One region of the Mesorhizobium sp. P3_B5 genome, then DNA from elsewhere that is predicted to be linked to it. Evidence: predicted binding sites of a transcription regulator. Region 1 holds the regulator's gene; the other holds the start of a gene.
What was found. Region 1 encodes LexA, which represses DNA repair genes until DNA is damaged. Its sites were predicted from a motif close to TGTTCNNNNTGTGTTCNG; they were not measured.
Positions count from the first base shown of each region.

Region 2: a site for LexA is predicted at 1,286-1,303, ahead of AC1DVW_RS18775 (helicase-related protein). Genes of this name have one in related genera too.

Region 1 is NZ_JBFUGR010000005.1:433,073-436,951, forward strand. It holds gene AC1DVW_RS16360 (ComEC/Rec2 family competence protein) at 1-930, shown strand, start outside; gene lexA (transcriptional repressor LexA) at 924-1,661, opposite strand; gene kynU (kynureninase) at 2,154-3,401, shown strand; gene AC1DVW_RS16375 (AMP-binding protein) at 3,417-3,879, opposite strand, start outside.
Region 2 is NZ_JBFUGR010000007.1:18,671-22,549, reverse strand. It holds gene AC1DVW_RS18785 (FAD-dependent monooxygenase) at 1-122, opposite strand, end outside; gene AC1DVW_RS18780 (TetR/AcrR family transcriptional regulator) at 222-788, shown strand; gene AC1DVW_RS18775 (helicase-related protein) at 1,468-3,879, shown strand, end outside.

The DNA.
Region 1 (3,879 bases):
GCCATATGGCATTTCCAGCGTGTGTCGCCGCTCAGCCTGTTCGCCAATCTGGCCATCATGCCGATCGTCTCCGTCGTCATGCTTTTGGCCGTGATCAGCGCCCTTGCGATGCCGTTTGGCGCCGATGGAATACCACTGTATTTGATGGGCAAGGGGCTGACGGCGATGATCGCCCTGTCGGCATGGATTTCGGAGCGCTCGCCGATCGATGCGGTCGGGTTGATCTCGCTCAAATCGGTGTTTCTGACGACCATCGCGCTGATCATCGCCACCATGGCGACGACATGGCTTCGGCTGGCAGCACTGCCATTTGCACTCGCAGGCCTGCTGACGATTTCCGACACACGCACGCCCGACGTGCTGATTTCCGAGGACGCCCATCTGGTTGCGCTGCCGATTGGCGGCGGTGAGCTGGCCCTCAACCGGGCGCGTTCGAACGAATTCACGACCGACAACTGGAAGCGCGCCCTAAAGTCCGAAACCATCGTCGAGCCCGAGACGTTCGACAACAGCAGCGAACAATTCGATATTGCCGACCCGACCGAATTGCCGCCAGGCTCGCCCTTCTATTGCAAAGCCGGGCTGTGCCTTGCACGGCATCCCTCCGGCGCGATCGTCGCCTATGTCGAAGACCGCAAGAACGCGTGGAAAGCCTGCTCTTTCGCGACCCTGATTGTCATCGACGACGCCACCGCCTATGACCCTTGCCGCGATCCGCTGGTCCTTGTCGTCAACAAACGACAACTTGCCCGTTCGGGCAGCGCAGCCATCTTCTTCGATCCGCAATCGGCGACCAGGCCGGCAGAGATCGACTTTGCCGTCGACAAGCCATACCGCCCCTGGCACGTCCAACGAAAATTCTCTCGCGAAGCGAGGGGGCTACCGCCCTACAAGAAGCCCGAAAAATCAGCCGTCAAGCCGGCTCAGTAACGGCGGATCAGCCCGACCAACTTGCCTTGCACCTTGACCCGGTCCGGGCCGAAAATGCGGGTCTCATAGGCCGGATTGGCGGCCTCGAGCGCGATCGAGGCGCCCTTGCGGCGGAACCGCTTCAGCGTCGCTTCCTCGTCATCGACCAGCGCCACGATGATCTCGCCCGGGCTGGCGGTATCGGCGTTGCGGATGATGACCGTGTCGCCGTCGAAAATGCCGGCCTCGATCATCGAATCGCCCTTCACCTCCAGTGCATAGTGTTCGCCGCCCATGATCATGTCCGGTGGCACCGAGATCGAATGCGTCTGGTGCTGGATGGCGTCGATCGGCACACCGGCGGCAATGCGTCCCATCACCGGGATCGACACGGCGGCGACCACATCGTCGTCATTGCCGGCCGAAGGCATGCGCGAAGGCGCTGGCTTGATTTGCCGCCCGAGGCCGCCTTGTCCAAGACTGCCCTGGATAACGCTCGGCGAGAATTTGCGCGCTGCGTTGAGGCCGGGCGCGATCGAGTCCGGCAGCCGCAGCACTTCCAGGGCGCGGGCACGGTTGGGTAGCCGGCGAATGAAGCCGCGTTCTTCCAGCGCCGTGATCAGCCGGTGAATGCCTGACTTGGAGGCAAGGTCCAGCGCTTCCTTCATCTCGTCGAACGACGGCGGAATGCCGCTCTCCTTCAGTCGCTCATGGATGAACATCAGAAGTTCATGTTGCTTGCGCGTCAGCATGGCGGCCCCCAAGGGTTTCGAACCAGAGATTTCGAACCAGAATCAGAAAAACAAACACAGAACAAACACTATCTGTTCCAGTTGTGTTCCGCAACCGTTTAAAGTTTAATGAATATGTTAGGGCTCTGGAAACGATACCGCCGCGCCAACGGCACCGCCGCGCTTTCACCGGTTCGCGCCTCATCGCCTTGATTCTGCTTCCGTTTGCCGCCTCTGGGTTCCCAAAAGGCGGCATTGGAATCGGCCGTCAGTCGGCAAAGATGGCGGGCAATTGCAGCCATATCGACGGGGCGATTTGGTTAATGCACCGTGAACGAAACGAAGTCAAAACGCCAACCTTGGGCAGGTTTGGCTCCTGATTTTCAGCACCTGGTCGGACAGCTTGTCATCGGTGGAACCTTGCCGCGCGATGCCAGGTGGTGGAAAAGCGCTGGTGACCGATGGATGCCGTCGTTCCGGCGTTGCGTCGAATGTTGGGGGAGCAGACAAACCATGACAGGAATTCCCGATCTGGCGGCCATCGAGGCGATGGATGCCGCGGATCCGCTGCGCGCCATGCGCGACCGCTTTGTGCTGCCGCAAGGAGTGATCTATCTCGACGGCAATTCGCTGGGGGCTGCCTCGCATGCCGCTTTCGACGAGTTGCGCAAGGCGGCGACCGAGGAATGGGCGCATGACCTGATCCGCGCCTGGAACACGGCCGGCTGGTTCGACATGCCGCTCGAGCTCGGTGACCAGCTTGGGCGCCTGATCGGCGCCGCCGCCGGCCAGACGGTGGTCTGTGACACGACCTCGGTCAACATTTACAAGCTGCTGCACGCCGCGATGGCCATGCGGCCGGAGCGGCCGGTCATCGTCGCCGAGGGTGACAGTTTTCCGACCGACCTCTACATGGCCGAAGGCGTGGTCTCGACGCGAAAGAACACTCAGCTGCGCCTTTCGGGTTTCGACGCGCCTGATATCGAAGAGCTGATCGACGAACGCACCTCCGTGGTGCTGGTCAACCACGTCAACTACAAGTCGGGCGAGCTGCGCGACATGCCGGCGCTGACGCGCAAGGCTCAGGATGCCGGTGCGCTGATCGTCTGGGATCTCTGCCACACCGCCGGTGCGATGCCAGTCGAACTGGACAAGGCAAACGCCGACTTCGCTGTCGGCTGCACCTACAAATACCTGAATGGCGGCCCGGGCGCCCCTGCCTTCATCTATGCGGCCGAGCGCCATCTGGCCGACATCCAGCAGCCGCTCACCGGCTGGTGGGGCCATGCAAGGCCCTTCGCCTTCGAGCCGGGCTATGCCGCCGGCATTGGCATCCGCCGCTTTCTGTGCGGCACGCAACCGGTGCTGTCGATGCGCACGCTGAAGGGCGCGCTCGACATCTGGAGCGATGTCGACATGACGGCGGTGCGAAGCAAGAGCATTGCGCTGGCCGACCTGTTCATCGAACTCGTCGAGGCCAAGTGCAGCGCTTACGGGCTGACGCTGGAAAGCACCCGCGACGGCAATAAACGCGGCAGCCAGATTTCGTTCGCGCACGAGCATGGCTACCAGATCATGCGGGCGCTGATCGAGCGTGGCGTGATCGGCGATTTCCGCGCGCCCTCGACCATGCGCTTCGGCTTCACCCCGCTCTATGTCGGTTATGCCGATGTCTGGCAGGCGGTCGAGGTGCTCGAAGACATCCTGCGCAGCGGCGCCTGGAAGGACGCGCGCTTCGCCGTCAAGACGGCTGTCACCTGATCGGGAGCGCTGGTATCAAACGCCTTTCGGCGCGCGCAGCCGGAAGCGCTGGATCTTGCCGGTCTGCGTCTTGGGCAAGGCGTCGACGAATTTCACCGAGCGCGGGTATTTGTAAGGCGCGATCGTTGCCTTGACGTGGTCCTGCAGGCGTTTGACGGTTTCCTGGTTTGCTGAGACGCCTTGCACCAGCACGATATGGGCTTCGACGATCTGGCCGCGTTCGATATCTTCGGCGCCGATCACCGCGCATTCGGCGACGTCGGCATGCGAAAGCAGCGCCGCCTCGACCTCCGGCCCGGCAATGTTGTACCCGGCGCTGACGATCATGTCGTCGGAGCGGGCAGCAAAGTGGAAGAAACCGTCTTCATCCTGCAGAAAGGTGTCGCCGGTGAGGTTCCAGCCGTCGCGGACATACTCCTTCTGCCTGATATCGGCCATGTAGCGGCAACCTGTGGGGCCGCGCACCGCCAACCTGCCT
Region 2 (3,879 bases), on a different contig from region 1:
AGGCCCTGCTCCAGCCTGTCGATCAGAACGTGGTCGACACCGGCCTGGTGCAACACGATGGACAGCGCCATGCCGGTCGGGCCGGCGCCAATGATCATCACTTCTGTTGTATAGGGTAGCATTTCTCTCTCCATTTATCAACGAGTGTTGACTTTTTAATCGACGCCATTGCATTTGTCAACAGTCGTTGGCATATGAGGTTCATGATCGAGAATCAGCCTATGAAAATCAGCAAGTCGGACCGCACGCGGACCCATATCCTCGAAGCCGCACGGCTCCTGTTCGCCGAGCACGGTTATGAGGGCGCCTCCATTCGCGACGTCGCCGCGCAGGCCGCTATCGATCCGGCCATGGTGATCCGCTATTTCCGCAGCAAGGACGAACTGTTCGCCAGGGCAGCGGTCGTCGATCTGCAATTGCCGGAATTGCAGGTGATCGACCGCAGCGCCGTCGGCGAAGCCCTGATCAGACGTTTCCTCGAAATCTGGGAAGGTCCGACCAGCGGTCCCGGCATGGCAATTCTGCTGCGTTCGGCAACCTCGAACGAATTTGCCGCCGAGAAATTGCGCGAGGTGTTTGCCAACCAGGTGTGGCCAGTGGTTGGGTCGGCCGGAGCCGCCGCCGATGCGGGTCGACGGGCCGGGCTCGTATCAAGCCAGCTGCTGGGTTTGGCGATGTGTCGATACTTGCTGCGGCTTCCGCCCGTCGTCGCCTTGTCCCACGACGAAATCATCCTGAACGTCGGCCCCACATTACAGCGCTATGCAACGGGAGAGGACGTATCTTAAAACGGGCCGTTGGCATTGTCAGCCGAGGCTCGTCGTCGTGCATCGACGGATGAGCACGGCGCCGATCTGTGCCACTCCGGTACGCAGATGTTAACGGCAACAGCGCCGCCTGTGCGAAACCTGTTAGCAAGCCTGTGGATTCTCGGTGGAAAACCTGTTCACAACACAAGATATTGGGGTGAACAAACCGGGAAAATCGGGCCATCGCTGATTCGTCGCCCATTCGTTCCGGCTTTGACCGGAACGTTAACGGCGAAGTCTGAAACCACCCTCCAAATGATTAAAGCGCGTTAGGAAAGATCAACAATTTCATAATCTTGGGCAAGGTCCGCCGCAAGGATCCGATCCTTCCCCGGCAAAGGTTAACATCAGCGTTCGCCTGCATGAATCGGGCCAGTTCCAGCGATTCAGCATGTGGTGAGACTCGCCGGTCAAAAATCCACATGTAGCCGTGAACAAAAGCTGAATCTGCATGAGTCACTGATTCGTCGCCGATTCGTTCCAGACTCGTTCCAACTGTTAACCGCGGACGGATTCGGCCCTCGAACGCGACCCTCGGACAGCAGGCAGGAACATTCCGCTTTCGCTTCGCGCACGAAATCCCTATGTGTCGCCTGTCACACGCGCCACATTAAGGCGCGCTCCCGACAACACGGCAGAAAGCCTTATTTCCAGGTCGATGAACATTCAGCCGAAACACACTGAGCCGCTGATCCTGTCGGGCCGCGACGTGACCGCCGTGCTTGGCCCGACCAACACCGGCAAAACCCATCTCGCCATCGAGCGCATGGTGGCGCATGAAAGCGGCATTATCGGCCTGCCGCTCAGGCTGCTTGCCCGCGAAGTCTATGCCCGCGTCTGCGAGAAGGTCGGCGCCCACAAGGTGGCGCTCATCACCGGCGAGGAGAAGATCCAACCGGCAGGCGCCAGATATTCCGTCTGTACCGTCGAAGCCATGCCACGCGAGACCGACGCCGCCTTCGTTGCCATCGACGAGGTGCAGCTGGCCGGCGATCTCGAACGCGGCCACATCTTCACCGACCGTATCCTGCATCTGCGTGGCCGCCAGGAGACGTTGCTGCTGGGCGCCGCCACCATGCATGGCATCCTGCAGCGCCTGCTGAAGGGCGTCTCGGTGGTGACGCGGCCGCGGCTGTCGCATCTCGCCTATGCCGGATCGAAGAAGCTGACCCGTTTGCCCCGGCGCACGGCGATCGTCGCCTTCTCCGCAGACGAGGTCTATGCCATTGCCGAACTGATCCGCCGCCAGCAGGGCGGTGCTGCCGTCGTGCTCGGCGCGCTGTCGCCCCGCACCCGCAACGCGCAGGTGGCGCTGTTCCAGTCGGGCGATGTCGACTACTTGATCGCCACCGACGCCATCGGCATGGGCCTCAACCTCGATCTTGATCACGTCGCCTTCGCCCAGAACCGCAAATTCGACGGCTACCAGTACCGCAATTTGACGGCGGCCGAACTCGGCCAGATCGCCGGTCGTGCCGGCCGGCATCTGCGCGACGGAACCTTTGGCGTCACCGGCCAGGTCGATCCGCTCGACGAGGAACTGGTCAAGCGGATCGAAGGACATGAGTTCGATCCGGTGAAAGTGCTGCAATGGCGCTCTGCCCGTTTCGACTTTGCCAGCCTCGATGCGCTGAAGCGCTCGATCGAGACCAACGCGCCGGTCGAAGGCCTGACGCGGGCGCTGCCGGCGGTCGACGCTCAGGCGCTCGAGTATTTGTCCCGCGACGAGGACATAAAGGCGCTGGCCACCGACCCCAAACGCGTTGCGCTTCTGTGGGAAGCCTGCGCCCTGCCCGACTACCGGAAGATCGCGCCGGCCCAGCATTCGGACCTCATCGCCTCGATCTACATGGACCTGGCCAGGCACGGTCATGTCGACGAGAACTACATGGCCGAGCAGGTGCGCCGCGCCGACACCACCGAGGGCGACATCGACACGCTGTCGCACCGTATTGCCGAGATCCGCACCTGGACATTCGTGTCCAACCGACCCGGCTGGCTGGCCGATCAGGCACACTGGCAGGAAAAGACGCGCGAAATCGAAGACAGATTGTCGGATGCGCTGCATGAGCGGTTGACGAAACGCTTCGTAGACCGCAGGACTTCCGTCCTCATGCGGCGCCTTAGAGAAAATACCATGCCTGAAGCCGAAATCAGCCCAACCGGAACCGTCCTTGTCGAAGGCCACCATGTCGGCGAGTTGCAAGGATTCCGCTTCACCGCCGACCAGAGCGCCGGCGGCGAAGACGCCAAGGCCGTGCGTGCGGCAGCCCAGAAGGCGCTTGCCGCCGAGTTCGAGGCGCGCGCCGAACGCTTCGGTGCCTCGTCCAATGGTGATATCGCGCTCGGCTCGGACGGCACGCTGCGCTGGATTGGCGCGCCGATCGGCACGCTGGTTTCGGGCGACGAAGCCCTGAAGCCGCGCCTCGTGCTGCTGGCCGACGAGCAGCTCACCGGCCCCGCCCGCGACAAGGTCGCGGCGCGCGCCGAGCGCTTCGTCAATTTCCAGATCGAATCCCTGCTGAAGCCGCTGGTCGACCTCAAGAACGCCGAGCAGATCACCGGCATCGGCCGCGGCATCGCCTTCCAGCTCGTCGAGCATTTCGGCCTCATCAACCGCCGCGACATCGCCGAGGAGATGAAGTCGCTCGACCAGGAGGGACGCGCCGCGCTCCGCCGCCTCGGCGTGCGCTTTGGCGCCTACCATGTCTTCGTGCCGGCGTTGATCAAGCCGGCTCCGGCCGGTCTGGTGACGCTTTTGTGGGCGCTGAAGAATGACGGCAAGGACAAGCCGGGGTTTGGCGACGTGGTCCACGCGCTGGCTTCCGGCCGCACCTCGGTGGTCATCGACCCAGCTTTCGACAAGACCTTCTACAAGCTCGCCGGCTACCGCAATCTCGGCCGTCGCGCCGTGCGCATCGACATTCTGGAGCGGCTGGCCGACCTGATCCGTCCGGCGACCAACTGGAAGCCCGGTCTCGGCCAACGCCCCGAGGGCGCCTATGACGGCCAGGCCTTCATGGTGACGCCGCCGATGATGTCGATCCTCGGCGCCACCGCCGACGACATG